DNA from 3 places in the Kitasatospora viridis genome. Region 3 is predicted to be linked to each of the others. Evidence: predicted binding sites of a transcription regulator. Region 3 holds the regulator's gene; each other region holds the start of a gene.
The links. Region 3 encodes HrcA, which represses chaperone genes, less so after heat shock. Its sites were predicted from a motif close to TTNGCACTCNGNNNNNCNGAGTGCNAA; they were not measured.
Positions count from the first base shown of each region.

Region 1 (10,280 bases), 2.0 Mb from region 3:
CCCGGGCCGACACAGGGCGACAGGTTACCGTGCCTTTGCGAACCGGAATCCCTGCTGCGGGCCGCCGCCCAGGCCCGCTTGGCCGCGGCCAGCGACCGGTCGGCGGCCCGCAGCAGCGGCACCGGGTGGCCACCGTCGGCGGGCAGCACGGCGGTTCCGGCGAACGCCCGCAATCCGTTGCCGGCCGGCCGGGGCGGCAGGTCGGGCTCCGGCCGGACCGGGTCGACCCGCCAGTCCAGCAGCCGGTGCCGGCGGACCGTCCAGCAGAGCCGCTCGGCCACCTTGGCCGCGCCGGCCGCACCGGTGTCCGGCAGCACCACCAGGAACCCGGTGCCGCCGCAGTGCCCCAGCACGTCGGTGCGCCGCACCTCGACGGTGAGCCGCTGGGCCAGGTCGCGCAGCACCGCCTGGGCCCGGGTGCGGCCGTGCTCGGCGGTCACCGCCTCGAAGCCGTCGATCTCCAGCAGCACCACGGCCAGCTCCGGCGCGGGCTCGCCCGGCCGGACCCGGCGCTGGCAGCGCTGCACCTCGCGCTCCAGGGTGAGTTGCAGGTGGCGCTGGTTCCACACCCCGGTGAGCGGGTCCCGGGCGGCCGAGCGGCTCAACTCCTCGCACTGCTCCCGCAGCCGGGCCAGCTCGCCGGTGAGCTCGCGGACCTCCAGCGCGGCCGCCCGCCGGGTCCCGCGCAACCGGCAGCAGAGCAGTCCGCTGAGCCCGGCGAGCGGGGCGCTGAGCAGGGCGATGGCCGGCACCAGGGGGGACATGGGGCTCCGAACTCCGCGGCGGGAGTGGCTGAGGCGGGATGCTGGGGCAGGATCAGGACCGTGTCCGACGATCTCTTGTACAACGACAAGTCCGCGCTGCGGTCACGGCTGCTGGCCGACCGGCGCGCGATGTCCCCCGAACGGCGGGCGGCGGCGGCCGGTGCGATCGCCGAGCGGGCGCTGGACCTGCTGCCGCCCGGCGCGCTGGTGGCCGCCTACGTCTCGGTGGGCGCCGAGCCCGGCACCCGCCCGCTGCTGGAGCTGCTGCTGCGGCGCGGGACCACCGTGCTGCTGCCGGTGCTGCTGCCCGACAACGACCTGGACTGGGCCGCCCACGAGGGCCCGGAGCGGCTGGCCCCGGCCGGGCGCGGGCTGCTGGAGCCGGTCGGCGAGCGGCTCGGCCCGGCCGCGGTGACCGGGGCGGACGTGGTGCTGCTGCCCGGCCTGGCGGTGGACCGGCGGGGGGTGCGGCTGGGCCGCGGCGGCGGCTCCTACGACCGGGTGCTGGCCCGGCTGGCGGCGGCGGGGGCCGAGCCGCTGCTGGCCACCCTGCTGTACGACGGCGAGCTGCTGGACCGGGTGCCGGCCGAGCCGCACGACCGCCCGGTGCACGCGGTGGTGACCCCGGCGGGGGTCACCAGGTTCTGATAACGCCTGAGGGTGCGTCAACCGGCCGACGCCGGCTGACGCACCCTCAGCGGACCGTCACGGCGTCAGGGTGAGCCGGTTCTTCGTCGCCTGGTCCACCGCGCTCGCGGAGTAGGCCCAGGTCAGCAGCTTGCCCTGGCGCCAGAGGTCGGTCTGGTCGTCGTAGTTGTCGCTGAACGCGTGCCCGGACTCGCCGCCGACGTTGATCCAGTGCGAGGCGTCGAAGTCGCTCAGGTCGACCACCATCCGCATCGACGGGATCCAGTCCACGTCGTAGCCGGCCGCCGCGTTCCACCCGGTGGCGTCCACCGCGGCCGAGCCGCCGGACATCTGGAACGGGCCGCGGTCGAGCAGCCGGTGCACCAGGCCGGAGGCGATCGAGGACTCGTCGGTGCCGAGCGTCTGCTCCTTGAGGGTCAGCTGGTGCAGCCGGCCCCAGCTCCAGGTGTTGATGTCCTTGCCGAGGTGGGCGGTGAGGTCCTGGCGGGCGTCCTTCATCGCCTCCTTCAGCAGGTTGTCCAGGCCGTGCTGCTGCAGGTGGTTGGAGTCGATGTAGTCCCACCACGGGCTGTTCGGGTTGCCCAGCTGCTGGCGGACCACCTCCATCCAGCGGTCGCCGCCGTCCGGCTGGGCCTGGTCGGGCTTGGCGGTGCCGCACTGGGTGACGATCTTCGTCTCGCCGCCGAGCGAGCCGGCCGGCTGGTTGGCGTCCGCCTTCTGCTCGACCAGCAGGCAGTCGCCCTGCGGGCGCATGGAGGCCGGGAACTTCTGCCCGAAGGCGAGGATCAGCAGCTGGCGCCAGACGCCGTTGTAGTAGGCGGCGGCGGCCGAGTCGGCGTCCTGGTTGTAGTTCCAGTCCTTCAGCAGGTCCTGGGCCTGGCGCACGTACGGGTCGCTGACCTGCTCCTTGAGCAGCATCGGGACCAGCGTCTTGGCCATCACGCTGGTGTTGTCCAGCTGGATCGACTGCATGTCGTCGGGCGAGATCTTGCCGCCGTTGGCCAGCCGGCTCTGCAGCTGGTCGGTGATCTCCTTGGCCCGGGTGCCGTACTCCCAGTCCTTGGTGATCAGCGGCTTGTAGGTCGGATCGGTCACCGGCTGGTTGGCCGTGACGATGTAGCCGGACTGCGGGTCGAGCTCGTAGGGCAGGCTCTTGAACGGGATGTAGCCGGTCCAGTTGTAGCCGGAGTCCCAGCCGGGCGCCGGGTAGGTGCCGTCGCCCTTGCCCCGGACCGGGATCTGGCCGGGGGCCTGGTAGCCGATGTGGCCCTGGGTGTCGGCGTAGATCAGGTTCTGCGCGGGGACCGCGAAGTCCTGGGCGGCCGCGCGGAAGCTGTTCCAGTCGGTGGCCTTGTCGAACTCGAAGACCGCGTCCATGGTCTTGCCGGGGGTCAGCGCGGTCCACTTCAGCGCCACCCCGTAGCCGGTGGTGCCGCGGTCCGGCGCGGCGTTGCCGACCGGCGCGTAGGTGCCGACGTTCTGCTGCTGGGTGCTCTGGTCGGAGATCAGCGGACCGTTGTTGGTGGTCCGCACGGTGATCACCTGGCTCGGCCCGCCGGCCACCTTGATGGTCTCCTGACGGGTGGTGAACTGCTGGTCCTTGTTGTCCACCAGGTAGGTGTTGGGGCCGGTGATCTTCTCCAGGTACAGGTCGGCCACGTCGGCGCCCATGTTGGTGAAGCCCCAGGAGATCGACTGGTTGTGGCCGATCACCACGCCCGGCATGCCGGCGAAGGTGAAGCCGGTGGCGTCGTACGGGCAGGCCGCGCTGACCGTGCGGCAGTGCAGGCCCATCTGGTACCAGACGTTCGGCAGGCCGGGGCCCAGGTGCGGGTCGTTGGCCAGCAGCGGCTTGCCGGTGGTGGTGTGGCTGCCGGACACCACCCAGGAGTTGGAGCCGATGCCGGAGCCCTGCGGACCGAGCAGCTGGGGCAGCGCGGCGATCCGGTCGGAGACGTCGGTCAGGCCCTGGGTGACGGCCGAGTTGGCCTGGCTGCCGGGGGCCGAGGTGGTGGTCGCGGCCGGCGCCGGCGGCTTGTAGCTGCCGTCCGAGCCGAGCGAACCGCCCTGCACGATCACCGGGTTCCGGTCGTACGGGTAGTCCGGGTAGAGCTGGGCGATCTGGTCCTGGCTGAAGTTCTGGCTGAGCAGCGCGCGGTCGATCTCGTCCTGCACGTTGCCGGAGAGGTTCCAGGCCATCGCCTTGAGCCAGGCGACCGAGTCCACCGGGGTCCACGGCTCGGGCTTGTAGGAGCTGTTGGCGGTGCCGAGCAGCGCGTACTCCAGCGAGGCGCCGGCCCCGCCCGGGTGCTTGCCCAGCCAGTCGTTCACCCCGTCCGAGTAGGCCTGCAGGTACCGCTTGGTGTCCGGGCTCAGCTGGGTGTCGTACTCCTGCTGCGCCACGTCGCGCCACCCCATGGTGCGGATCAGCGCGTCGGTGCTCACCTGGCTGGAGCCGAACATCTCGGAGAGCCGGCCGGCGGTGATGTGCCGGCGCACGTCCATCTCCCAGAAGCGGTCCTGGGCCTGCACGTAGCCCTGCGCCTTGAAGAGGTCCTCGGGGGTGTTGGCGTAGATCTGCGGGATGCCCTGCGCGTCCCGCTTGACGTCCACCGCGGCGGACAGCCCCGGCACCTGGATGGTGCCGCTCACCTGCGGGAAGGACGCGCGCACGGTGTTCACGGCGTACCAGCCGCCGGCGCCAGTGCCGGCCACCAGGAGCACGACCAGAACGAGCAAGAGCAGTCGGGCGCGCCGGAACTTCTTCGAGCGGCGAGAGCGGGGCATCTCGGTCCTAGGTGCAGGGAGCGGGGCAACTGACCCCACGGACCCTACCCGGCGCGGGTGAGCCGCTTTGCCCGGGCCAGCACACGCGGTGCGGTGTGCTGACCCCCCGTGAGAAGCACTGCAAAGATAAGGTAAAATGTTAGCACTGGTAACGATTTACCAGCTGATCTTGTGTCATCCTGCCCGCCCGCACTCGCGTCACCGTCGCCGCCCGAAGTGCACCTCTTCCACAGAGACCCCTCCCTGCCCATCAGAGACATCGAGGAGCCCCTGCGTGACCGTCGACCACCTGAACAAGCTGCTGCTGGAGTTCTCCGCGATCCTGCTCGTCGCGGTGGTCGCGGTGCGCCTGGCCAGCAGATCCGGACTGCCCAGCCTGCTGCTCTACCTCGGCATAGGCATGGCGATAGGTCAGAACGGACTCGGCGTCACCTTCAACAACGCCGAGCTCACCCAGGTGCTCGGCTACGCGGCCCTGGTGGTGATCCTGGCCGAGGGCGGGCTCAAGACCAACTGGCAGGAGATCAAGCCGGTGATGCCGGCGGCCACCGTGCTGGCCACCGTCGGCGTCGGGATCAGCGTCTTCGTCACCGCGGCCGGCGCCCACCTGCTCTGCGGCCTGGACTGGCGGCTCTCCATGCTGCTCGGCGCGGTGGTCTCCTCGACCGACGCGGCCGCCGTCTTCTCGGTGCTGCGCACCGTGCCGCTGCCGTCCCGGCTGAGCGGCCTGCTGGAGGCCGAGTCCGGCTTCAACGACGCGCCCGTGGTGATCCTGGTGGTCGCCTTCGCCACCACCGGCCCGCTGGACTCCTGGTACGTGCTGCTCGGCACGATCCTCGCGGAACTGGCGATCGGCGCCGCGGTCGGCCTGGCCGTCGGCAAGCTCGGCGCCTACGGGCTGCGGCAGATCGCACTGCCCGCCTCCGGCCTCTACCCGATCGCGGTGCTCGCGCTCGCCTCGCTCGCGTACGCCGCCGGCGCGCTGCTGCACGGCTCCGGCTTCCTCGCCGTCTACGTCTGCTCGGTGCTGCTCGGCAACGCCAAGCTGCCGCACGGCCCGGCCGTGCGCGGCTTCGCCGACGGGCTCGCCTGGATCGGGCAGATCGGCATGTTCGTGCTGCTCGGCCTGCTCTGCACGCCCGCCACCATGGGCTCGGCCGTGGTGCCGGCGCTGGTGATCGGGCTGGTCCTGGTGCTGGTGGCCCGGCCGCTCTCGGTGGTGTTCACGCTGACCCCGTTCAAGCTGCCCTGGCGCGAGCAGGCGCTGCTCAGCTGGGCCGGGCTGCGCGGCGCGGTGCCGATCGTGCTGGCCACCATCCCGCTGGTCGCCGACGTGCCGCACGCCCAGGACGGCTTCAACATCGTCTTCGTCCTGGTGGTCGTCTTCACCCTGGTGCAGGGCCCGACCCTGCCCTGGCTGGCCCGCCGGCTGCGGATCGGCGAGGGCGCGCTCGGCCAGGACCTGGGCATCGAGTCGGCCCCGCTGGAGCACCTGCACGGGCGGCTGCTCTCGGTCTCGCTCGCCCCGCAGTCGCGGATGTCCGGCGTCGAGGTGAGCGAGCTGCGGCTGCCGGCCGGGGCCGCGGTCACCCTGGTGGTCCGCGAGCGCAGCAGCTTCGTGCCGGACCGGGCCACCGTGCTGCGGGCCGGCGACGAGCTGCTGGTGGTCACCACCGACGAGGCCGGCGAGGCCACCGAGGCGCGGCTGCGCGCGGTGGACCGGGGCGGCAAGCTCGCCGGCTGGCTGCAGGGCCGGCAGTGATCCGCGTTACGTGAGGGTGAACACTTGACACACCCGTAGAATCGAAGGCGGTACTCACCAGTACCCCAGTAATATGGCTTTCCAGTAGTGATTGACCCACACCCGCACTTTTCTGCCTGATGCAGAGTTGGCGCGACCGCTCGGCGGCTGTGGTCCACCGTGCGGCGCCCGCTTCCAGGAGACCGGCCGCCGGTGGGCCCGGTATCAACCCCGGTCAAGGCGCGAGAGGACGACTCTCGGCGCCGCCGGGACCACCCGCACCCCGGCGGTCGCTACCAGGCAGCAGGAAGGACCGACCGTGGCGGCCCGCCCAACGGTCGACGACACCACCACCGCACCGGCCCGGATCGGCTACGTCTCCCTGCTGCGCACCCCCGGTGCGTGGACGTTCCTGACGCCCGCCTTCGTGGCCCGGCTCCCCTACGCGATGCTCAGCCTGGGCATCGTCCTGCTGGTCCTGCACACCGACGGCTCCTACGGCATCGCCGGCGCCGTGGCGGCCACCGCCGCCACCGCCCAGGCCGTGATCGGCCCGGTCACCGGCCGGCTCTCCGACCGGATCGGCCAGGCCGCCGTGCTGCTGCCCGTCGTGCTGGTGCACGCCGTCTCGGTGAGCGCGCTGATCGCGCTCGCGCTCGGGCACGCACCGGCCTGGACGCTCTTCCTGGCCGCCGCCCCGGCCGGCGCCAGCGTGCCGCAGATCGGCGCGATGGTCCGGGCCCGCTGGGTGAACCGGCTGGCCGACCGGCCGGCCCACCTGAACACCGCGTTCGCCTTCGAGTCGGTCACCGACGAGTTCACCTTCGTGATCGGCCCGGTGCTGGCCGGTGCCATCGCCACCGCCGTCGCACCGGCCGCCGCGCTGATCGCCGAGGCCGCGCTGACCGTGGTCGGCGGCCTGCTCTTCGCCGCCCAGCGGGCCACCGCGCCGACCCGCCACCCGGCCGTGCCCGGGGCCCGGCGGGTCTCCGCGCTGGCCTCCCCCGGCGTCCGGCTGCTGGCCGGGTGCTTCCTGGGCGTCGGCACCGTCTTCGGCGGCATGCAGGTCTCGGTCACCGCCTTCGCCACCGACGCCGGACAGGGCGGCCTGGCCGGGGTGGTCTACGGGGTCTTCGCCGGCGGCTCGATGCTCGCCGGGGTCGCCTACGGGATGGCCGACTGGCGGCGCTCGGCCCAGCAGCGGCTGCTGATCAGCTACGCGGCGCTGGTGCTCGGCTGCTCGATGCTCTGGGCGATGCCCAACCTGACCGCGCTGGCGGTGGCCGGGCTGGTCTGCGGGCTGGCCATCGCGCCGACCCTGATCACCGGCTACACCCTGGTCGAGACGCTGGTCGCGGACGGGGCGAAGACCGAGGCCTTCACCTGGCTGACCGGTGCGATCGGGCTCGGGCTGGCGATCGGCTCGACCGTCGCCGGCCTGCTGATCGACCTCTCCGGCCCGTCGCTCGGCTTCCTGATGCCGCTCGCCGGGGCCGGCGCCGGCCTGGTGGCCCTGGTCACGTTGCGCCGTCTGCTCAGCTCTCCGGGGTCCGCGAGCCGTACCGTTGCCAGGAGCGGCAGTACGGCCGGGGCGCCGGCGTGGTCGGCGGTCGACTGATCACCAGTCGGTCGTCAGTGATCACCGCTCACTGACCATGTCGGAGCGATCACGCTGGACTGTTCCGACGGAATGCCGCATCATGGACCGTCGTTAGCACTCATCAGGCGAGAGTGCCAGGAGGAAGACACAGTGCCCACGTACCAGTACCAGTGCACCGAGTGCGGCAACGGCCTTGAGGTGGTCCAGAAGTTCACCGACGAGGCGCTGACCGTCTGCCCGAACTGCGAGGGTCGCCTGCGCAAGGTCTTCTCCGCGGTGGGCGTGGTCTTCAAGGGCTCGGGCTTCTACCGCACCGACAGCCGCTCCTCGTCGAGCAGCTCGGTGTCCTCGGGCTCGGGCTCGGCCGCCCCGTCGACGTCCGGCTCGGGTGCCGCGTCGTCCTCCTCTTCCTCGGCTTCGCCCTCGGCGTCGTCGCCCTCGTCGTCCTCGACTTCGACCTCGACGAGCTGACGCGCGGCCCGCTGCGCGATCTTTCGCGAAGGCCCCCTGGGTTGTTCCCAGGGGGCCTTCGTGCGTGCCGGGGAGGTGCCGGGGGTGTGCCTGCGTTGTCCACAGCCCCGGGGTTGTCCACAGGTTCGATGGTGGCGCTTCCCGCGGCCGCGCCGGACCGCGACGCTGGCGCCATGAACGGAACCACTGCCCCCCGCCACCGCCGCACCCACCACCGGCCGCCGGTGCCCGCGCCCCGGCCGCTGCCGCCGCGCCGGGTGGTGCCCGAGTTCCGCCCGATCCGCCGGGGCGGCGGCGGGCGGCACCGGCTGCGACGGGCGGTGCCGCACCGCTGCGGCGCCGCGCTCGCCGGGCTGGTCGTCTGCACCACCGCCGCGCTGGCCGCCGGACCGCCGCACTCGCTGCTGCTGACGACGGGTCGGCTGCTCTGCGTCAGCGGACCGCCGTGAGCGCGGGCCGGTCGGTCGGCCCCGGCTCAGTCGCCGTGGTGCGGCGGGCGCTGGCTCAGGTACCAATCCAGGCCGCGGCCGCCGGAGGACTCGCCCCAGGCGGCGTCGGTGTCGTCACTGGTCTGGCGGGCCAGCGGGTCGCCGAAGACGATCTTCGTGCCGGCGGGTCGCACCGGCTCGGCCGGCTTCGCGGGCTGCTGTTCCGGGGTGGGTTCGGGCTGCTCGGTCATCCGTCCAGGGTAGGACCGACCGGCGGCGTCGTGGGCCGGTCGGTCCGGGACGGCCGCCGGGGGCCGGGCGACGGCCCGGCCCCCGGCGGGAGCACCGCGGTGCCCGGCGGCTCAGCCGAGCGAGGCGGAGAGGAAGTTCGCGCCGTTGTAGGAGCCCCAGCCGGTGACCTTGTCGTAGCCGGTGCCCGCGCTGTAGGCGCCGTTGTTGCCGGACTTCACGTCGTGGAAGGCGGAGGAGTAGGAGGAGGAGCCGGCCAGCGAGTAGATCCGGCTGTTGGCGAAGCCGAAGGAGGCCTTGCCCTTGGCCTTCGCCTCGCTGTTGAAGTCGGCGGCGAAGGCGGCCCAGTTGGGCGCCGCCGCGCTGGTGCCGCCGAACTCGTTCCAGGAGCCCCCGGTGTAGATGGCCCAGCCGCTGGCCGGGTCGGCGTCGGCCGCGACGTCCGGCACGGTGCGGAAGCCGCCCTTGTTCACCGGGGTCTGGAAGCTCGGGGTGGCGAAGTAGGAGGAGATGCCGCCGCCGCTGCCGGACCAGGCGGTCTCCTTGCTGTACGAGCTGCCGGAGAGGCTCAGCGTGGTGCCGCCGGTGCCGGTCACCCACGGGTCGGCGGCCGGGAAGTCGACCGAGGTGCCGCCGTTGCCGGCGTCGTCCGAGCCGCTGTCACCGGAGGCGGCGAAGACCGACTGCCCCTGGGCGGCGGCCTCCTTGAGGTCGGCGTCCACCGCGGTGCGGTTGCTCGGCGTCTCGCCGGCCTCGTAGGTGCCCCAGCTGATCGAGACCACCGGGACGTTGTCGCTGACCAGCTTGGCGTAGACGGCGGTCTCGCCGGCGTCGCTGTTCGGCGCCTCGTAGACCTTGACGGTGGCGCCGGGCGCGAGCGCCTGGACCACCTCGATGTCCAGCTCCACCTCGTCCTGACCGGACAGGTCGGTGGTGCCGCCGCCGGCCGCGACCACGCTGGGGGCGCTCACCGAGAGGCCGTAGTACTTGTCGTAGGCGGAGATGTTGGACTGCTGGAACGCGGAGAACTCCAGCAGGCCGACGGTGCTGCCCTTGCCGTTGTAGCCGGCGCTGATCGGGCTGGTGAGGTTGTAGGCGGAGCGCGCGGTCGCCGGGCTCAGGCCGGTCGGGGCCTTGGCCTTGGCGGCCGGGTTGGCCTGGCCGAAGTGCTGGTAGCGGGCGTAGTCGTTCAGGCCGGAGACGTCGGTGACCACGCTCGCGATGTCGGCGGGCAGCACCGGGGCGCTGGTGTTGGCGTAGTAGCCGTGGCCGTCCTTGCCGTCCCGGTAGGTGGCCAGGCTGGTGCCGAAGGCCCGCTGCACCTGGGCGGCGGTGCCGCTGGCCTCGACGGTCAGCCGGTTCGCCGTCACCTCGCCGACCTGCAGCCCCTGGGCCTTCAGGTAGCCGGTCACCTTGGCCACCGCCTCGGGACTGGCACCGAACCGGTCGGCGAACTGGCTGACCGTCAGGTAGTGCTGGTACTGCGCGGAGGCGGGGTCGGTCACCTGGGCGAGGAAGGTGTCGAGGCCGGCGGTGTCGCGCTGGGCCAGGTTGACGGCCACGGATATCGGCTGGTCGGCCGCGACGTTCCC
Region 1 is NZ_VIWT01000001.1:2,383,167-2,393,446, forward strand. It holds gene FHX73_RS10480 (GGDEF domain-containing protein) at 1-764, opposite strand, end outside; gene FHX73_RS10485 (5-formyltetrahydrofolate cyclo-ligase) at 825-1,412, shown strand; gene FHX73_RS10490 (penicillin acylase family protein) at 1,470-4,199, opposite strand; gene FHX73_RS10495 (potassium/proton antiporter) at 4,474-5,961, shown strand; gene FHX73_RS10500 (MFS transporter) at 6,260-7,558, shown strand; gene FHX73_RS10505 (FmdB family zinc ribbon protein) at 7,691-8,011, shown strand; gene FHX73_RS10510 (hypothetical protein) at 8,185-8,460, shown strand; gene FHX73_RS10515 (hypothetical protein) at 8,487-8,690, opposite strand; gene FHX73_RS10520 (S53 family peptidase) at 8,802-10,280, opposite strand, start outside.
Region 1: FHX73_RS10505 (FmdB family zinc ribbon protein) is a predicted target of HrcA. The motif match lies at 7,652-7,678, and genes of this name have one in related genera.

Region 2 (10,280 bases), 670 kb from region 3:
CAGCGCCTGGGCCCGGTCGAAGGCCTCGGCGCTGGCGCCGACGGCGGCCGCGACCAGCAGCCGGCCCTCGGAGTCCTTGGCGGCGTTGGGGTACTTCTCGGCCTTGACGAAGTCCTTGACCGTGATCAGGCCCTTGATCCGGCCCTGGTCGTCGACCAGCGGGAGCTTCTCGATCTTGTGCCGGCGCAGCAGGCCGATGGCCTCCTCGCCGGAGATCCCGACCTTGCCGGTGATCAGCGGCATCGGGGTCATGATGTCGCGGACCAGGATCGACCGGTTGGACTCGAAGGCCATGTCGCGGTTGGTCACGATGCCCAGCAGCTTGCCGTCCGGGTCGGCGACCGGCACGCCGCTGATCCGGAACTTGGCGCAGAGCGCGTCGGCCTCGGCCAGCGTGGTCTCGGGGCCGACCGTGATCGGGTCGGTGACCATGCCGGACTCGGAGCGCTTCACCAGGTCGACCTGGTTGGCCTGGTCCTCGATCGACAGGTTGCGGTGCAGCACGCCGACGCCGCCCTGGCGGGCCATGGCGATCGCCATCCGGGACTCGGTGACCTTGTCCATGGCGGCGGAGAGCAGCGGGATGTTGATCCGGACGTTGCGGGAGACCCGCGACGAGGTGTCGACCTGGTTGGGCAGGACGTGCGACTCCCCGGGCAGCAGCAGAACGTCGTCGTAGGTGAGTCCGAGCATGGCGAACTTCTCGGGTACGCCTGCGGCGTTGAGAGACATGTGGGGGGCTACCTTCCCGTGGCCGGCCGTGTCGTTCCATGCGCGCCCTCAGAGGGTCGCGGGGCGCGTTCACCGGCACACGCAGGAGAGCCAGAAGCACCGCCATTTGGATGAACCTACGAGGTGACGCCGCTCATCCGGGCGGATCTTTGGCAACCTGTCCAGGCGCCGATACCCCATGGTACTGGCACTCGGAGCGCGTGCGACGCGCCCTCTTGACAACCGCGCCCCCGGCCTACCGATTCCACCGGCCCGGGGTCACGGCCTCAGGCCGACTCCTCGGCCAGCGCACGCAGCCGGCTGAGCGCCCGGTGCTGGGCCACCCGGACCGCGCCCGGCGACATGCCGAGCATCTCGCCGGTCTCCTCGGCGGAGAGTCCGGCGGCGATCCGCAGCAGCACCAGCTCGCGCTGACGGGCCGGCAGATTGGACAGCAGCTCGCGCATCCAGGCCGCGTCGCTGCTGAGCAGCGCCCGCTCCTCCGGGCCGAGCGCCTCGTCCGGCACCTCGGGCATGTCGTCCGGCGGGATCACCGTGGAGCCGGGCCCGCGCATCGCGGCCCGCTGCAGATCGGCGATCTTGTGCGCGGCGATGGAGTAGACGAAGGCCTCGAACGGCCGCCCCTCGTCCCGGTAGCGCGGCAGCGCGCAGAGCACCGCCACGCAGACCTCCTGGGCCACGTCGTCCACGTGGTGCCGGGCGCCGCCGGGCAGCCGGACCAGCCGACCGCGGCAGTAGCGCTGCACCAGGGGGTGGACGTAGGCCAACAGTGCGTCAGTCGCCGGGCCCTCTCCGCGCACCGCCGCCGAGACCAGCTCGGCGACCAGCGGCGATGTCCCCGTGCCCGCCGACCGGCGGCGCCCACCCGTTCGGGGCTCCGGCTCGGCCGACGGCAGATCGCTCGTTCCGCGGTCGTCGTCGGGCTCGTCGTCACGCATCGGTCCATGGTGCCTGGTCGAGTCGGGAAACGTCGCACCGCGTCCGGAGTTGTGCACCGGAACGTTATCCGCTGCCGCGTCGTCCGTCGCCGTCACCGAGCCACCCCCGCTCCCGCCGCCATCGTGCTCCACCCCTCCATGGTGCAGCCTCCACCGCCGAACGACCTAGGCCCTCCCCCGTGAATCGCCACCGGTTCGGGAACCGGCGCGCCCCGCTCCCCGGCCGACCGGGGAAGGGGCGCGACTCCCCCGTGCGCCCGCCGTCAGCGGACCAGGCCCCAGCGGAAGCCCAGGGCCACCGCGTGCGCCCGGTCGGACGCGCCCAACTTCTTGAACAGGCGTCGGGCGTGGGTCTTCACGGTGTCCTCGGAGAGGAACAGCTCACGACCGATCTCGGCGTTGCTGCGACCGTGGCTCATCCCCTCCAGCACCTGGATCTCACGGGCCGTCAGGGTCGGTGCGGCGCCCATGTCGGGGCTGCGCAGCCGGCGCGGCGCGAGCCGCCAGGTCGGGTCGGCCAGCGCCTGGGTCACGGTGGCCCGCAGTTCCGCCCGGGAGGCGTCCTTGTGCAGGTACCCGCGGGCGCCGGCGGCCACCGCGAGGGCCACCCCGTCCAGGTCCTCGGCGACGGTGAGCATGATGATCCGGGCGCCGGGGTCGGCCGACAGCAGCCGGCGCACCGTCTCCACCCCGCCGAGCCCGGGCATCCGGACGTCCATCAGTACGAGGTCGGAACGGTCGGCCACCCAGCGGCGCAGGACCTCCTCACCGTTGGTCGCCGTGGTCACCCGGTCGACACCCGGCACGGTCGCCACCGCACGGCGCAGCGCCTCCCGGGCAAGCGGTGAATCGTCGCAAACGAGAACGGAAGTCATGACCGTCCTCCGCAGCTGATCCGCGTCACGTTGAGCCTCCTGGCTGGTACGAACACTCTCCGCACTTCCAACGACCGTCACTCGAATGAGTTACGGCCTTCAGGGCCATCTCCACCACTGTACGTGGCCGACCCATCACTGATCAGCCGCATCGCGGGGTGCACACCGCTCTTTTGCGCTCATCGACCGGGGAGGGCGCACAACCCAGCGCGCCACCGCGGACCGCTGCCACCCGATTGCCACAGCCCGGCCGACTTCCTTCTTGCCCGGTTCGTCCGTTTTTATAGCTTTTGTACGATCATTGACTGTTACGTGAGTCTGTGGGTGACTTGTCCCGTAGACAGCCGTAAGTCATATTTCCAGGTGTCCACCCCGGCGCCTCGCAGCCTCGCCGCACGGAACCCTCTTCGAAGGGAAATGAGCCATGGCAGATTTCTCCCGACTCCCCGGTCCGAACGCTGATCTATGGGACTGGCAGCTCTCCGCCGCGTGCCGCGGCGTGGACAGTTCGCTCTTCTTCCACCCGGAGGGCGAACGCGGCGCCGCCCGCAGTTCGCGCGAGCAGAGCGCCAAGGAGGTGTGCATGCGCTGCCCGGTCCGCACCCAGTGCGCGGCGCACGCGCTGGCGGTCCGCGAGCCGTACGGCGTCTGGGGCGGGCTGACCGAGGACGAGCGCGAGGAGCTGCAGGGCCGCGCCCGGCACCGCGCGGTCGAGGTCCCGCTGACCGTCCGTCAGTGAGGCGGGCCTGACGAAACGTTCCTGCTTGCGGGCGCCCCCGCCGCTACCGACCGGCCGCCGTTTCGGCGAGCCGGTCGAGCATGAGCGCGACGGCCGGCACCTCGGCCAGGTCCGGCAGGGTCAGCGCCACCACCTCGCGCCGGGCCGGCCCGCCGGCCGCCGTGTGCACCGGCACGGCCGCCACGGTGCCGGGCCGCACCGCCGAGAGCGCCAGCCCCGGCAGCACCGCCACACCGAGCCCGGCCGCCACCAGGCCGACCACCGCCGGGTAGTCGTCGGTGGCGAAGTCGATCCGCGGCTCGAAACCCGCCTGGCCGCACAGCTCCACCAGGTGCCCGCGGCACTGCGGGCAGCCCGCGATCCACTGCTCGCCGGCCAGCTCGTCCAGCCGCACCGGCTCGGCGCCGTCCCGGCCGGCCAGCGGGTGCCCGGGCGGCAGCAGCCCGACCATCGGATCGTCCAGCAGCGGACGGACCACCAGGTCGGACCAGTCCCCGGCGGCACTGCTCTCGGCCGCCGCCAGCACCGCCTGGGCCCGGGCCGCCCGGGAGGCCCCGTGCGCCGGCACCGCCGGCCCGGCACCGTCCGGGTAGCGGAAGGCCAGCGCGATCTCGCACTCACCGCCGCGCAGCATCGCCAGCGACTCGGGCGGCTCGGCCTCCACCAGCGACACGCGCACCCCCGGATGGGCGCCCCGCAGCCGGGCGACGGCCGGCGGCACCAGGGTGGAGCTCGCGGTCGGGAAGGAGACCAGCCGGACCCGGCCGGCCCGCAGCCCGGCGATCGCGGCCACCTCCTGCTCGGCGGCGCTCAGCCCGGCCAGGATCCCGGAGGCGTGCTTGAGCAGCACCTCGCCGGCCTCGCTCAGCTGCACCCCGCGCCCGGAGCGCACCACCAGCGGCAGCTCCACGGCCTTCTCCAGCGCCTTCATCTGCTGACTGATCGCCGGCTGGGTGCAGCCGAGCTCGCGGGCCGCCGCGGAGAACGAGCCGGTGCGCGCCACCGCGCGGAGGACCCTCAGATGCCGTGCCTCGATCATGCGCCCCAGGGTAGACGGCCCGCGCCGAACGGCCGGACGGCCCGGCGCCGCCCGCCGAAGCGGGGGCGCCGGGCCGTCCGGAGCCGTGCTCTGCCCTGCTGTGCCGTGCGTCAGTGCGAGTGGCCGTGGCCGCCGTGCGAGTGGCCGTGGCCCGCCTCGGCGTCGTCCTCGGGCTTCTCGACCACCAGGGTCTCGGTGGTGAGCAGCAGCGAGGCGATCGACGCGGCGTTCTCCAGCGCCGAGCGGGTGACCTTGACCGGGTCGATGACGCCGGCCTTCACCAGGTCGCCGTACTCGCCGGTGGCGGCGTTGAAGCCGAAGCCCGACTCCAGCTCGGCGACCTTGTGGGTGATGACGTAGCCCTCAAGGCCGGCGTTCTGGGCGATCCAGCGCAGCGGCTCGTGCAGCGCCTTGCGGACCACGGCGACACCGGTCGCCTCGTCGCCGGACAGGCCCAGGCCGCCGTCCAGCACCTTGGCGGCGTGCACCAGCGAGGCGCCACCGCCGGCCACGATGCCCTCCTCGACCGCGGCGCGGGTCGCGGAGATGGCGTCCTCCAGGCGGTGCTTGCGCTCCTTGAGCTCCACCTCGGTGGCGGCGCCGACCTTGATCACGCAGACGCCGCCGGCCAGCTTGGCCAGGCGCTCCTGCAGCTTCTCGCGGTCCCAGTCGGAGTCGGTGTTGGCGATCTCCGCCTTGATCTGGGCGACCCGGGCGGCGACGGCCTCGGAGTCACCGGCACCGTCGACGACGGTGGTCTCGTCCTTGGTGATGGTGACCCGGCGGGCGGTGCCGAGCACGTCCAGACCGGCCTGGTCGAGCTTGAGGCCGACCTCCTCGGAGATCACGGTGCCGCCGGTCAGGGTGGCCAGGTCGCCCAGGATCGCCTTGCGGCGGTCACCGAAGCCGGGGGCCTTGACGGCCACCGCGTTGAAGGTGCCGCGGATCTTGTTGACCACCAGGGTGGACAGCGCCTCGCCGTCCACGTCCTCGGCGATGATCAGCAGCGGCTTGGAGGCACCGGCCTGCAGGACCTTCTCCAGCAGCGGCAGCAGCTCCTGGATCGAGGAGATCTTGCCCTGGTTGATCAGGATGTACGGGTCCTCCAGGACCGCCTCCTGGCGCTCCTGGTCGGTCACGAAGTACGGCGACAGGTAGCCCTTGTCGAACTGCATGCCCTCGGTGAAGTCCAGCTCCACGCCGAAGGTGTTCGACTCCTCGACGGTGATGACACCGTCCTTGCCGACCTTGTCGATCGCCTCGGCGATCAGCTCGCCGACCTGCGGGTCCTGGGCGGAGAGGCTGGCGACCGCGGCGACGTCGTCCTTGCCCTCGATCTCCCGGGCGACCGAGAGCAGGTGCTCGGAGACGGCGGCGACGGCCTTGTCGATGCCCTTCTTCAGGGCGGCCGGGCCGGCACCCGCGGCGACGTTGCGCAGACCCTCGTTGACCAGCGCCTGGGCCAGCACGGTGGCGGTGGTGGTGCCGTCACCCGCGACGTCGTTGGTCTTGGTGGCGACCTCCTTGACCAGTTGCGCGCCGAGGTTCTCGTACGGGTCGTCCAGCTCGACCTCGCGGGCGATGGTGACACCGTCGTTGGTGATGGTCGGGGCACCGAACTTCTTGTCGATGACGACGTTGCGGCCCTTCGGACCGATGGTCACCTTGACGGTGTCGGCAAGCTTGTTGACACCGCGCTCCAGCGAGCGGCGGGCGTCCTCGTCGAACTGCAGGATCTTCGCCATGATTCCGTTCCTCGGGGTATCTGCGTTACGTGACGTGCGTGGAGCCAAACAGCCGCGCCCCGGGCCCCTGTCTTTGCGGACACGGATCCGGGGCGGGGCCGGGTGACGGACTATCGGTCCGCCGGGACGCTTACTTCTCGATGATGGCGAGAACGTCGCGGGCCGAGAGCACGAGGTACTCCTCGCCCTGGTACTTCACCTCGGTGCCGCCGTACTTCGAGTACAGGACGACGTCGCCGACGGCGACGTCCAGCGGAAGGCGCTGGCCGTCCTCGAAGCGGCCCGGGCCGACGGCCAGGACGACGCCCTCCTGGGGCTTCTCCTTGGCGGTGTCCGGGATAACCAGGCCGGAGGCCGTGGTGGTCTCGGCGTCGAGCGGCTGGACCACGATGCGGTCCTCAAGCGGCTTGATGGCAACCTTGCTGCTGGTGGTCACGTCCGAGCTCCCCTTCGGAGATTACGGGGTTGTCTAACAGGTAGGGGCGAAGCTCCGAGCCTGCCGTCGCGGGGGTCAGACCGGTATCGTCGCGTTAGCACTCCCCCAGGGGGGAGTGCCAAGAACGACCATAGGCGGCGGTTAGCACTCAGTCAACCAGAGTGCCAACGGCGCGCCCGGCGATTTCACCAGCCGGACCACCGGGACAATCATCTGGTGGACACCGAGAACTTCGACGCACTGCTCACCGACGAGGGACGCCAACTCCTGGACGAGGTCCGGGGATTGACCCCGAACGCGGAACTCGCCGCGGCCACCCGGCTGCGCCGGGCGCACCCGCCGGAGCTGGTGTCCGCCGCGATCGGCCAGGAACGGCTGCGCCAGCGCGCCCGCGCGAAGTTCGGCGCGGACGCCGAGCGGATGTTCTTCACCCCCGACGGCGTCGAACAGGCGACCAGGAGCAGCGTGGCCGACCTGCGGGCCGCCCGGTTCGCCGCCCTCGGGGTGCGCCGGCTGGCCGACCTGTGCGGCGGGATCGGCGGCGACGCGATCGCGCTGGCCCGGGCCGGCATCTCCGTGCTGGCCGTCGACCGGGACCCGCTCACCTGCGCGGTGGCCGCCGCCAACGCCGCCGCGCTCGGCCTGGCCGACCGGATCGAGGTGCGCCGCGCGGACGTCACCGAGACCGACACCAGCGGCTTCGACGCGGTCTTCACCGACCCGGCCCGGCGCGGCGCCCGGGGCCGGATCTTCGACCCCGAGGCCTACTCCCCGCCGCTCTCCTGGGCGATCGGGGCCGGCCGCTCCGCCCGGTTCGGCGCGCTCAAGGTGGCCCCCGGCATCCCGCACGAGGCGGTCCCCGAGGACGCCGAGGCCGAGTGGGTCTCGGACGGCGGGGACGTCAAGGAGGCCGTCCTCTGGTTCGGCACCGGCGCCGAACACCCGCACCGCGCCACCCTGCTGCCCGGCGGCCACACCCTCACCGGCGGCCGGCTGCCCGACGTCGCCGCCGGCCCGGTCCGCCGCTACCTCTACGAGCCGGACGGCGCCGTGATCCGCGCCCACCTGGTCGCCGAGACCGCCGAACTCCTCGGCGACGCCACCCTGCTCGACCCGCACATCGCCTACCTGACCTCCGACACCCTGACCCGCACCCCGTTCGCCACCCCGTACGAGATCACCGACGTGCTCCCGTTCAACGTCAAGAAGCTCAGGGCCCTGGTCCGCGAGCGCCAACTCGGCACCCTCACCATCAAGAAGCGCGGCTTCGCCGTCGAGCCCGACGAGTTGCGGAAGAAGCTCCGCCCCGAAGGGGTGAACTCCGCGGTGATCGTGCTCACCCGGATCGGAACGGCTCCGATGATGCTCCTGGGGCGCGGGCTGCCGGTCTGACCCCGGCTCAGCTCGGCGGCTGGATGTAGTCGTCCAGGCGGGCCACCGCGAAGCCCTGTTCCTGGATCCGGCTGAGCAGTTCGCCGAACATCTCGGTCATGGTCTCGCCCTTGAGGTCCTTGGGGCCGCGGAAGTGGACCAGGATGATGTCGCCAGGGTGGAGCTGCTTGGCGCCCTGGTACTGCATGTCGTGGATCTGCATGGTCTCGCGCCAGAGCACGACGGCGCGCGGACCGCACTGCTGCACGGCGTTGTTGAGGTTGGCGGTGTTGGCCCCGTCGCCGTAGGGCGGGCGGAACAGGAACGGCGCGGTGCCGTACTCCTTGGTCAGCACCTGCTGGTCGCCGCAGACCTCCTGCTTCTGCTGGTCGAAGGTCTTGGTGCTCATCGCCGGGTGGTGCAGGGTGTGGTTCTGGATGGAGTTGCCGGCGGCCTGCAGCGGCTTGAAGTAGCCGTAGTCGCTCTTGATCGCGTCGTCCATCAGGAACATGGTGATCGGGATCTTCAGGTCGTTCATCATGTCGATGAACTTGGGGTCCTTCTCCTGCCCGTCGTCGATGGTCACGAAGACCACCTTGTCGGTGGTGGGGACCGAGCTGAAGACCGGGACCTGGCCGGTCTTGGTGAGCTTGATCGGCTTGTCGGCGGGCGGGGCGGGCGGGGCCGGCAGCGGCTGGAGCTTCCACTTGGCCCAGGCGGCCGCCGAGACGGCGCCGCCGGCCGCCGGGCTGCCCGGGGCGGCCGGGGAGGCGCCCGCTGACGGGTTGTCGGCTGCGGCGCCGGTGGGCGCCGGGGCGGCGTTGGCCCCGCCGCCGGACGAGCTGCTGGAGCAGCCGCTCACCACGGCGATCAGCGCGAGGGCGCCGGCGGCGACGGCCGTGGCACGGCTCCTGGACTCGGTCTTCACGGTGCCGTGCTCTCCCCGGTGCTGTTGTCTGGTGATCTGACGAGCGGTCACCTGTCCGATTCGGCAGGCTGCTCCGAGACTACATACTCGCTGCGGAAGGACCAGCGGTGGACCGGACGCGCCAGCAACTCGGCCGGCGGCTCCACCGGTGCGCCCGGCTGGACCCCCTCCGGCCACCAGGCGATCACCAGCACCCGGTCACCGGGCGCGCTGAGCAGCTCCAGCCGACTCGCCCCGGCCAGCGCCGGCAGCAGCCGCTCCCGGGCCCAGCCGAGCAGTTCGGCCCCGCGCCCGTCGACGGCCCGGGCCTCCCACATCGCCGCCCGCACCGCTACTTCCCCAGCGCGCGGTACGCCTCGCCGTGCACGTCGGTGTGGACCGGCGCGGCGATCGACACCTCGGTGAGCGGCAGCGAGGAGTCGGCCGACAGGTCCAGCGCGGACGGCTCCCGGTTGCGCCACACCATCTCGGCGCCGAGCGCGGCCACCATCGCCCCGTTGTCGGTGCACAGGCCCGGGCGCGGCACCCGCAGCCGGATGCCGGCCCGCTCGCAGCGCTGCTCGGCCATCGCCCGCAGCCGGGAGTTGGCCGCCACCCCGCCGCCGATCATCAGGTGGTCCACGTCGTTGTCCTTGCAGGCCTTGACCGCCTTGCGGGTCAGCACGTCGGTGACCGCCTCCTGGAAGGAGGCCGCGACGTCCGCGACCGGCACGTCCTCGCCGGCCCGCCGCTTGGCCTCCACCCAGCGGGCCACCGCGGTCTTCAGGCCGGAGAACGAGAAGTCGTACTCCGGGTCCTTCGGTCCGCTCAGGCCGCGCGGGAAGTGGATCGCCTTGCGGTCGCCCTCGCGGGCCATCCGGTCCACCACCGGGCCGCCGGGGAAGCCCAGGCCCAGCACCCGGGCCACCTTGTCGAAGGCCTCGCCGGCCGCGTCGTCGATGGTGGCGCCGAGCGGGCGCACGTCGCTGGTGATGTCGCTGGTGAGCAGCAGCGAGGAGTGGCCGCCGGAGACCAGCAGCGCCATGGTCGGCTCGGGCAGCCGGCCGTGCTCCAGCTGGTCCACGCAGATGTGCGAGGCGAGGTGGTTGACCCCGTAGAGCGGCTTGTCCAGGGCCCAGGCGTAGGCCTTGGCCGCGCTGACCCCGACGAGCAGCGCGCCGGCCAGGCCGGGGCCGGCGGTGACCGCGATGCCGTCCAGGTCGCTCGCCTTGATCCCGGCGGTGTCCAGCGCCCGCTGGATGGTCGGGACCATCGCCTCCAGGTGGGCCCGGCTGGCGATCTCCGGCACCACCCCGCCGAACCGCGCGTGGTCGTTGACGCTGGAGGCCACCGCGTCGGCGAGCAGCGTGGTGCCGCGCACGATGCCGACGCCGGTCTCGTCGCAGGAGGTCTCGATGCCCAGGACGAGCGGTTCGTCAGCCATGGTCTTCCTCGGTGTGGTTCGTCGTCTGGTGGTCGAGGCGCATCACCAGCGCAT
Region 2 is NZ_VIWT01000001.1:3,721,825-3,732,104, reverse strand. It holds gene guaB (IMP dehydrogenase) at 1-732, opposite strand, end outside; gene shbA (RNA polymerase sigma factor ShbA) at 999-1,670, opposite strand; gene FHX73_RS16765 (response regulator transcription factor) at 1,934-2,545, opposite strand; gene FHX73_RS16760 (WhiB family transcriptional regulator) at 2,970-3,284, shown strand; gene FHX73_RS16755 (LysR family transcriptional regulator) at 3,328-4,323, opposite strand; gene groL (chaperonin GroEL) at 4,434-6,068, opposite strand; gene groES (co-chaperone GroES) at 6,199-6,504, opposite strand; gene FHX73_RS16740 (THUMP-like domain-containing protein) at 6,721-7,896, shown strand; gene FHX73_RS16735 (polysaccharide deacetylase family protein) at 7,904-8,854, opposite strand; gene FHX73_RS16730 (hypothetical protein) at 8,851-9,132, opposite strand; gene tsaD (tRNA (adenosine(37)-N6)-threonylcarbamoyltransferase complex transferase subunit TsaD) at 9,135-10,226, opposite strand; gene rimI (ribosomal protein S18-alanine N-acetyltransferase) at 10,219-10,280, opposite strand, start outside.
Region 2: groES (co-chaperone GroES) is a predicted target of HrcA. The motif match lies at 6,646-6,672, and genes of this name have one in related genera.

Region 3 (10,280 bases):
CAGGTAGGGCTTCTGCGGCACCAGGCCGACGGTGCGGGCCAGCAGCTCGGGGGAGAGCTGCTTGACGTCGGTGCCGTTGATCAGCACCTCGCCGCCGGTGGCGTCGAACAGTCGGGGGACCAGGCCGAGCAGCGTGGTCTTGCCGCTGCCGGTGGAGCCGATCACCGCGGTGGTCTCGCCGGGGCGCGCCACCAGGTCGATGCCGCGCAGCACCGGGGCCTCGGCGCCGGGGTAGCGGAAGTCGGTGCCGCGGAGCTCCAGGTGGCCGTGCGAGCGCAGCTCGGTCACCGGCGCGCTCGGCGGGACCACGCTGGAGTCGGTGTCCAGCACCTCGACGATGCGCTCGGCGCAGACCTCGGCGCGCGGCACCATCATGAACATGAAGGTGGCCATCATGACGCTCATCAGGATCTGCATCAGGTAGGACTGGAAGGCCGTCAGGGCGCCGATCTGCATCCCGTGCGGGGCGGCGATCCGGTGGGCGCCGAACCAGGAGACGGCGATCGTCGAGATGTACACCACGAACATCACCGACGGGAACATGAAGGCCATCAGCCGGCCGGTGCGCAGCGACATCTCGGTCAGCTCGTCGTTGGCGCCGCCGAACCGCTGCTTCTCGTGGTTGTCCTTGACGAAGGCGCGGATCACCCGGATACCGGTGATCTGCTCGCGCAGGATCCGGTTCACCGCGTCGATCCGCACCTGCATGCTGCGGAAGGCCGGGCGGAGCTTGCGGACCAGCACGCTGACGATCACGCCGAGCACCGGGACCAGGATCACCAGCAGCGCCGAGAGCGGCACGTCCTGGTTGAGCGCCATGATGATGCCGCCGACGCACATGATCGGCGCCGACACCATCAGGGTGAAGGTCATCAGCACCAGCATCTGCACCTGCTGGACGTCGTTGGTGGTGCGGGTGATCAGCGAGGGCGCGCCGTACTGGCCGAGCTCCCGGGCGGAGAACCGCTGCACCTGGTCGAAGACCGAGGCGCGGATGTCCCGGCCGACCGCCATGGCGACCCGGGCGCCGTAGTAGACGGCGCCGATCGAGCAGAGCGCCTGGGCCACGCTGACCGCGAGCATCACCCCACCGGTCTGCATGATGTAGCCGGTGTCGCCCTTGATCACGCCGTCGTTGATGATGTCGGCGTTCAAGGTCGGGAGGTAGAGCGAAGCTATGGTGGCGATCAGCTGGAGCATCACCAGCGTCAGGATCTGTGGTTTGTAGGGCCCCAGATGGGCCCTGAGGACTCGGATCAGCACTCGGCCACTCTCGTCATCGTCGGGAGGATTCGCACCCTCATTTTCGTTCTTCTCCCATGTGCGCGAAGGGGTTCGCAGAGGTGGGCCGGAGCGGGCGCTCCGACAGGCGCGCAGCGGATCTTCGAGCGGTCGGCCGGTGGGCGAACGGCCGTCCGGTCGTGGGCCTGCACCCGCCTCCGGCTGGCGTGTCAGGCCCCCTTGCCTCTTAACAGTTGGCCCGCTTGGGCCTAGGCTGTCCGCAGTCTTGTTACTCGCCAGTCATTTACTAGCCGGTCAACAAGCCGTCGGGCGGTCCACCCCCCACATCCGTCCGGCGTCCACCCTCGGCCACCTGGTCCCCCGGAGGTCTCGTTGAGCACAGCGCAGTCCGTCATCGACACCGACACGATTGCCGGACGCCCGGCCTCCGTGGCCCACATGTTCCTCAGCAGGGTAGAGGCCACACCCGGGCAGTTGGCATACCGGTACCCGGCACCGGTCGACGAGCGGGCGGCGAACGCTACCACCGGGGCCGAGCAGTGGCTCTCGCTGACCTGGTCGCAGGCCGCGGACCGGGTATTCGCCATCGCGGCCGGCCTGGTCGACCTGGGCGTCGAGCCGGAGGAGCGGATCGGCCTGGCCGCCTCCACCCGGATCGAGTGGATCCTCGCCGACCTGGGCGTGATGTGCGCCGGCGCCGCCGTGACCACCGTCTACCCGAGCACCAACGCCGACGAGACCGGCTTCATCCTGGCCGACGCCGGCTGCCGGGTGCTGCTCGCCGAGGACGGCAAGCAGCTCGGCAAGGCGGTCGCCGAGCGCGGCGGGCTGCCGGAGCTGGCCACCGTGGTGGTCTTCGACCCGCCGGCCGAGCTGCCCGAGGTCGAGGGGCTCACGATCATCACGCTGGCCGAGCTGGAGCGGCGCGGCGCCGCCCTGCTGGAGCGCGAGCCGGAGGCGGTCCGCCGCCGCGTCGAGGCGATCGGCCGCGACCAGCTGGCCACCGTGGTCTACACCTCGGGCACCACGGGCCGCCCCAAGGGCGTCCGGCTCTCCCACGACGCCTGGTCCTACCAGGGCGTGGCCCAGGAGGAGAGCGGGCTGCTGCGCCCCGAGGACATCCACTACATGTGGCTGCCGCTCTCCCACGTGTTCGGCAAGTCGCTGATCGCCGGCCAGGTCAGAACCGGTCAGGTGATGGCGGTGGACGGCCGGGTGGACAAGATCATCACCAACCTGCCGCTGATCAAGCCGACCATCATGGCCTCCGCGCCGCGGGTCTTCGAGAAGGTCTACAACGGCATCGCCGGCCGGGCCCGGGCCGAGGGCGGCGCCAAGTACAAGATCTTCATGTGGGCGGCCAAGGTCGCCCGGCAGTGGGCCCAGGTCACCCAGGAGAACCGGATCGCCACCGGCCGGGACACCGCGCCGCTCGGCCTGAAGCTGCAGCACGCACTGGCCGACAAGCTGGTCTATGCCAAGATCCGCCAGGCGTTCGGCGGGCAGATGCGCGGCGCGGTCTCCGGCTCCGCCGCGCTGGCCCCCGAGATCGCCTACTTCTTCGCCGGGGTCGGCGTGCCGGTGCTGGAGGGCTACGGCCTGACCGAGACCAGCGCCGGGATCATCGTCAACCGGGTGGAGGACTTCCGGGTCGGCACGGTCGGCGTGCCGTTCAAGGGCAGCGAGGTGCGGATCGCCGAGGACGGCGAGATCCTGCTCCGCGGCCCCGGTGTGATGAGCGGCTACCACAACCAGCCCGAGCAGACCGCCGAGGTGCTGGAGTCGGACGGCTGGTTCCACTCCGGCGACATCGGCGAGCTCACCCAGGCCGGCTACCTGCGGATCACCGACCGCAAGAAGGACATGTTCAAGACCTCCGGCGGCAAGTACGTCGCGCCCAGCGAGGTCGAGGGCAAGTTCAAGGCGGTCTGCCCGTTCGTCAGCAACATCCTGGTGATCGGCAACGGCCGGAACTTCTGCTCCGCGCTGATCACCCTCGACGAGCCGGTGATCATGCCCTGGGCGGCGGAGCACGGCGTGACCGGCAAGACCTACGCCGAGGTGGTCACCTCGCCGCAGGTGCGGGCCCTGATCGAGGACTACGTGACCAAGCTCAACGGCGAGCTGCAGCGCTGGCAGACGATCAAGAAGTTCACCCTGCTGCCCCGCGACCTGGACATCGAGCACGGCGAGCTGACCCCCAGCCTGAAGATCAAGCGGCCGGTGGTCGAGCGGGTCTACGCCGCCGAGGTCAGCGAGATGTACGCGGGCGCCAACGAGGCCTGAGTCACCTCGACCGGTGCGGCGGCCGGAGCACCGCCGCCGTACCGGACAATGGACCCATGCCCTCCGCACTCCCCGACGGCGAACCCCTGCCCACCGACGGCTCGCTGCCCGCCCAGGCCCTGTCCGGCCTCGGCGAGCGGCCGTTCGGCTTCTACCTGCACGTGCCGTACTGCGCCAGCCGCTGCGGCTACTGCGACTTCAACACCTACACCGCCACCGAACTGCACAGCGCCGGCGCGGTCGCCTCGCAGGAGAACTACGCGAGCCACCTGGTCGGCGAGGTCCGGCTGGCCCGCCGGGTGCTCGGGGACGCCGAGCTGCCGGTGCGCACCGTCTTCCTCGGCGGCGGCACGCCCACCCTGCTGCCGGCCCGCGACCTGGTCGCGATGCTCGCGGCGATCCGGGACGAGTTCGGGCTGGCCCCGGACGCCGAGGTGACCACCGAGGCCAACCCGGAGTCGGTCACCCCGGCCTACCTGGCCGAGCTGCGCGAGGGCGGGTTCAACCGGATCTCCTTCGGCATGCAGAGCGCCCGGCCGCACGTGCTCAAGGTGCTCGACCGCCACCACACCCCCGGCCGGCCCGAGGCCTGCGTGGCCGAGGCGCGGGCGGCCGGCTTCGAGCACGTCAACCTGGACCTGATCTACGGCACCCCGGGGGAGTCCGACGACGACTGGCGGGCCTCGCTGGAGGCCGCGATCGGCGCCGGCCCGGACCACGTCTCGGCCTACTCGCTGATCGTCGAGGAGGGCACCCGCCTGGCCGGCCGGATCAAGCGCGGCGAGCTGCCGATGGTCGACGACGACGTGCACGCCGACCGCTACCTGATCGCCGAGCGGGCGCTGACCGGGGCCGGCTTCTCCTGGTACGAGGTGTCCAACTGGGCCACCGACGAGGCCGCCCGCTGCCGGCACAACGAGCTCTACTGGACCGGCGCCGACTGGTGGGGCGCCGGCCCCGGGGCGCACAGCCACGTCGGCGGCACGCGCTGGTGGAACGCCAAGCACCCCGCCGCGTACGCCCGGGCGCTCGCCGAGGGCCGCACGCCGGGCCAGGGCCGCGAGGTGCTGGCCGACGAGGACCGCCGGGTCGAGCGGATCCTGCTCGAACTGCGCCTGGTCACCGGCTGCCCGCTGGACCTGCTCGCCGAGGCCGGCCGCAAGGCCGCCGAACAGGCCCTGGCCGACGGCCTGCTGGCCCCGGAGGCGTTCGCCGCGGGCCGGGCCGTCTTGACCCTGCGCGGGCGGCTGCTGGCGGACGCGGTGGTGCGTGACCTGGTGGACTGATTGTCGTTCCACCGTCTGTGGACAATCGCATGAGCCGGCTGTTCGAGAACTGGGAACCCCCTGAGGGCGTCAAGGCGGAGTTGCTCAGGGGCGAGATCGTGCTCGTCGGTGGGCAGGACGTCGTGCACAACCTCGCGGTCACGGAGGTCCAGAACGGCATCCCCGACGCGCGCTGGCACCGGGTCACGACCCAGGACGTTCTCATCCCCAGCGATGGCAGTGAGCCGCAGCCGGACCTGGTGGTCTGTGATCGTGGTGCCGTTGCGGGCGCAGGGCGGGCTGTGCCCGCCTCCGCCGTCACCCTGGTGGTCGAGGTGGTCTCCAGGAGCAGCGTCGACCGGGACTACCGCACCAAGCGCCACCTGTACGCGGAGGGCGGTATCCCGGCGTACCTGATCGTCGACCCGCTGAGGGGGGGCTGCGTCCTGCTCAGCGAGCCGCGGACGGACGCGCCTGGCGGAGAGCCTGACTACCTGTTGGAGCGGTCCGCCGGATTCGGCGACCCGCTGCCCGTCGACGTCCTCGGCCTGATCTTGGACACCAGCGAGTTCCAGACCTACTCCTGACCCCCCGTCACGAAGTCGATCAGCTCCTCCACCTTCCCCAGCAGGGCCGGCTCCAGGTCCTTGTAGGAGTTCACCGAGGCCAGGATCCGCTTCCAGGCCGCCGGGGTGTCGACGGGCCAGCCGAGGCGGCGGCAGATGCCCTGCTTCCACTCCTCCTCGTAGGGCACGTCGGGCCAGCCGGGGATGCCGACGCTGGCGGGCTTGACGGCCTGCCAGATGTCGATGAAGGGGTGGCCGACGACCAGCACCGCGGAGCCGGTGACCTGCGCGGCGATCCGGTGCTCCTTGGTGCCGGGGAGCAGGTGGTCGACGAGGACGCCGAGCCGGCGGCCCTCGCCGGGGGCGAAGGCGGCGACGATGGCGGGCAGGTCGTCGATGCCCTCCAGGTACTCGACCACCACGCCCTCGATCCGCAGGTCGTCGCCCCAGACCCGCTCGACCAGTTCGGCGTCGTGCCGGCCCTCGACGTAGATCCGGGACTCCCGGGCCACCCGGGCCCGGGCGCCGGGGACGGCGAGCGAGCCGGAGGCGGTCCGGGCCGGCCCGGTGGGCGCGGCGGCCGCCGCGGGGCGGACCAGGGTGACCGGCCTGCCGTCCAGCAGGAAGCCGCGCGGCACCATCGGGAAGACCCGGTGCTTGCCGCGCCGGTCCTCCAGGGTCACGGTCAGCCCCTCGGCGGTCTTCTCGCAGCGCACCACGGCCCCGCAGAAGCCGGTCTCGACCTCCTCGACCACCAGGTCCCGCTCGGCGGCCACCTCGGGCACGGGGACGGTCCGCTTCCAGGGCGGGGTCAGGTCGGGGCCGTACTGCTCGCTGCGCATGACGGTACCTAACCAGACGGACCGTCAGCGCACCTCACAGCCCGGGCGCGCCCCAGACCGGGAACCAGCGGCTGAGGTCCTGCTCGATCCGCAGGTCGTTCGCCAGCATCGCCTTCATCTGGATCTCCAGCGGGCTGTTGCGCCGCTCGCCGCCGCCGGGCATCGGGGCGAACGGGTAGAAGGTGCCGCGCTTGTAGAGGTAGACCAGGGCGAGCGACTGGCCGTCCGCGTTGCGGAAGCCGACCAGCGAGCAGAGCAGCTGCGGCCCGAAGCCGTTGGCCTCCAGCTCGCTGTTGACCGCGTGCAGGTCGTTGACCAGGTCCGGCAGCTCCTCGGGCAGGTGGCGGGCGAGCAGCCAGGAGTACCCGTAGCCGTCCCGGCTGGCCTCCACCGGCACGCCGCCGTCGCCGGTGTCGGCGTCGAGCAGGGCCCGCACCTGGCGCTCCACCTCGTGGAACGCGCCGCCCTCCACCGCGGCGAAGCAGACCGACCCGACCCCGGTCGGGGTGAAGCCGGCGGCGGCCTCCAGGGTCAGCGCGGCGGAGGGGATGCCGAAGAGCTGGTCGAGGTCCGGCTTGACCGGCTTGCTGCGGCCCAGCAGGGCGTCCAGGAATCCCACGGATCGTTGCCTTCCGTTCGTGCGGGTGAGGGGGAGCCGGGTGCGGCGGGGCTCAGTGGCCCAGCTCGGTGGAGATCTTCTCCAGCTGCTTCAGCCGCTGTTCGAGCGTCGGGTGGGTGGACATCAGCTGGGTGCCGACCTCCCGGGCGCTCAGCGCCGGGGCGAAGAAGAAGGCGTTGTACGGCTGCGCCTGGCGCAGGTCCTTGGTGGGGATGGCGCCGATCTGCCCGGTGACCTTGGTCAGCGCGGAGGCCAGCGCGCTGGGCCGGCCGGTGAGCTGGGCGGCGGCGCGGTCGGCGGCCAGCTCGCGGTAGCGGGAGAGCAGCCGGGTGAGCAGGAAGCTGATCGCGTAGACCACCATGCTGACCACCGAGACCAGCACGATCGCGATGGCCGCGTTGTCGTTGTTGTTGTTGTTCCGGTTCCCGCCGCCCCACATGCCGGTGTAGAGCGCGATCCGGGTGATCGCGCCGGCCAGCACGCCGAGGAAGCCGGCGATGGTCATCACCGCGACGTCGCGGTGCGCCACGTGCGAGAGCTCGTGGGCCAGCACGCCCTCCAGCTCCTCCGGCTCCAGCCGGCGCAGCAGTCCGGTGGTGACGCAGACCACCGCGTTCTGCGGGTTGCGGCCGGTGGCGAAGGCGTTCGGCATGTCGTTGTCGGCCACCGCGACCCGGGGCTTGGGCATGTCCGCGAGCGCGCAGAGCCGGTCAATGGTGCCGTGCAGCTGCGGGTACTGCTCGGGGGTGACCTCGTGCGCGCCCATCGCGCGCTGGGTGATCTTGTCGCTGAACCAGAACTGGGCGATGAAGAGCCCGCCGGAGATCAGCACGATCAGCGGCCAGGCGCCCTTGAGCAGGACGATCAGGACGCCGGTGAAGCCGACGTACAGGAGCCCGATCAGGAACATCGTGGTGACCATCCGTCCGGTCAGTCCACGATCGGGAGCAAAACGGGTGTGGGGTCCGGCCGACATGTCTGCTCCTTGAAGTCCATCCGTGGTGACTGATACCGATGCTGCCACTTCGTCCGCCCGGGAGCACCCACCTCGGGTGGGTCGACATCACGTGATCCGCGCGGCATCCCGCGACAGGGCGTTCCTGCCGTCGGACCCGGGCCTTACACTGGCAGGTACGGTTTTGGCACTCCTGCGTGCAGAGTGCCAGCCGAACCACGGACAGTGCAGGACCTGGCACCTGGACAACGCGCGAAGAGGGAGGTGCGTGCCATGTTCGACGAACCCGAATCCGACCCGCGTCCGACCGGCCGCGAACCGGCGCCCGGCGGCCAGTCGGCCGCCGCGGACCCGGGTGCCCCGGCGCCGGGCCGCCGGGCCGCCCGCCCGTCGGCCGGCCGGGCCGTGCGCGGCGCCGCCGCCCGGGCCGCCGAGCCCGGCGCGCTGGCGCTGGCGCTGGACGACCGCAAGCTCGCCGTGCTGCGCGCCATCGTGCAGGACTACGTCGGCACCGAGGAGCCGGTCGGTTCCAAGGCGCTGGTCGAGCGGCACAACCTGGGCGTCTCCCCGGCCACGGTGCGCAACGACATGGCGACGCTGGAGGAGGACGGCTACATCCAGCAGCCGCACACCAGCGCCGGCCGGATCCCCACCGACAAGGGGTACCGCCTGTTCGTGGACCGGCTGGCCGAGGTCAAGCCGATGAGCGCCCCCGAGCGCCGGGCGATCCGGCACTTCCTGGACGGCGCGGTCGACCTGGACGACGTGGTGGCCCGCACCGTGCGGCTGCTGGCCCAGCTGACCCGCCAGGTCGCGGTGGTCCAGTACCCCTCGCTGACCCGTTCGACGGTCCGGCACGTCGAGCTGGTGATGCTGGCCCCGACCAAGGTGATGCTGGTGCTGATCACCGACACCGGCCGGGTCGAGCAGCGCATGGTCGACTGCCCGGCGCCGGTCCGCGAGACCACCCTGGGCGACCTGCGGGCCCGGCTGAACGCCCGGGCCGGCGGCCGCCGGTTCCCGGACGTGCCGGCCCTGGTGGAGGACCTGCCGGCCTCCTTCGAGCCGGCCGACCGGCCGATCGTCTCCACGGTGCTGTCCACCCTCTTCGAGTCGCTGGTCGAGCAGAACGAGGAGCGGATCATGCTGGCCGGCACGGCCAACCTGACCCGCTTCGGCCACGACTTCCCGCTCACCATCCAGCCGGTGCTGGAGGCGCTGGAGGAGCAGGTGGTGCTGCTCCGGCTGCTCGGTGAGACCAACGACGGCGGCATGACGGTCCGGATCGGGCGCGAGAACGACTACGAGGGACTGAATTCCACTTCGGTCGTCTCGGTCGGTTACGGTTCGGGCGATGAAAGCGTGGCCAAACTCGGAGTGATCGGGCCGACCCGGATGGACTACCCCGGAACCATGGGGGCGGTCCGGGCGGTCGCCCGCTACGTGGGGCAGATCCTCGCGGAGTCCTAAGTAAGCGGAGTCCTAGTAAGACGAGTCCTAGCAAGACCCAGTCGTAGCACAACCCAGAAGCAGCATTTCTAGAGGCGGAACAAGCGGAGTCATTGGTGGCCACGGACTACTACGCGGTACTCGGCGTCCGACGGGACGCGGGGCAGGACGAGATCAAGAAGGCGTTCCGGCGCCTGGCCCGTGAACTGCACCCGGACGTCAACCCGGACCCGAAGACGCAGGAGCGGTTCAAGGAGATCAACGCCGCCTACGAGGTGCTCTCCGACCCGCAGAAGCGCCAGGTCTACGACCTCGGCGGCGACCCGCTCTCGCCGAACGGCGGGGGCGGCGCGGGCGGCTTCGGCGCGGGTGCGGCGGGCTTCGGCTTCTCCGACATCATGGACGCCTTCTTCGGCGCCGCCGCCGGCCAGCGCGGGCCGCGCTCGCGCACCCGTCGTGGGCAGGACGCGATGATCCGGCTGGAGATCACCCTGGAGGAGGCGACCTTCGGCACCACGAAGGAACTCCAGGTCGACACCGCCGTCACCTGCACCACCTGCAGCGGCGAGGGCGCGGCCCCCGGCACCACCGCGCAGACCTGTGACATGTGCCGCGGCAAGGGCGAGGTCTCCCAGGTGACCCGCTCCTTCCTGGGCCAGGTCATGACCTCCCGCCCCTGCCCGCAGTGCCAGGGCTTCGGCACCGTGGTGCCGACCCCGTGCCCCGAGTGCGCGGGCGACGGCCGGGTCCGGGCCCGCCGCACCCTGACCGTCAAGATCCCGGCGGGCGTGGACAACGGCACCCGGATCCAGCTGGCCGGCGAGGGCGAGGTCGGCCCCGGCGGCGGCCCGGCCGGCGACCTCTACGTGGAGATCGCCGAGACCAGCCACCCGACCTTCCAGCGCCGCGGCGACGACCTGCACTGCACGGTCACCATCCCGATGACGGCCGCCGCGCTCGGCACCCAGGTGCCGCTGCAGACCCTGGACGGCCCGGAGGAGCTGGACATCCGGCCCGGCACCCAGTCCGGCCAGTCCATCCCGCTGCACGGCCGCG
Region 3 is NZ_VIWT01000001.1:4,387,257-4,397,536, forward strand. It holds gene FHX73_RS19715 (ABC transporter ATP-binding protein) at 1-1,263, opposite strand, end outside; gene FHX73_RS19720 (AMP-dependent synthetase/ligase) at 1,615-3,528, shown strand; gene hemW (radical SAM family heme chaperone HemW) at 3,585-4,814, shown strand; gene FHX73_RS19730 (Uma2 family endonuclease) at 4,844-5,380, shown strand; gene FHX73_RS19735 (DUF3097 domain-containing protein) at 5,371-6,201, opposite strand; gene pspAB (PspA-associated protein PspAB) at 6,236-6,820, opposite strand; gene htpX (zinc metalloprotease HtpX) at 6,873-7,796, opposite strand; gene hrcA (heat-inducible transcriptional repressor HrcA) at 8,049-9,245, shown strand; gene dnaJ (molecular chaperone DnaJ) at 9,341-10,280, shown strand, end outside.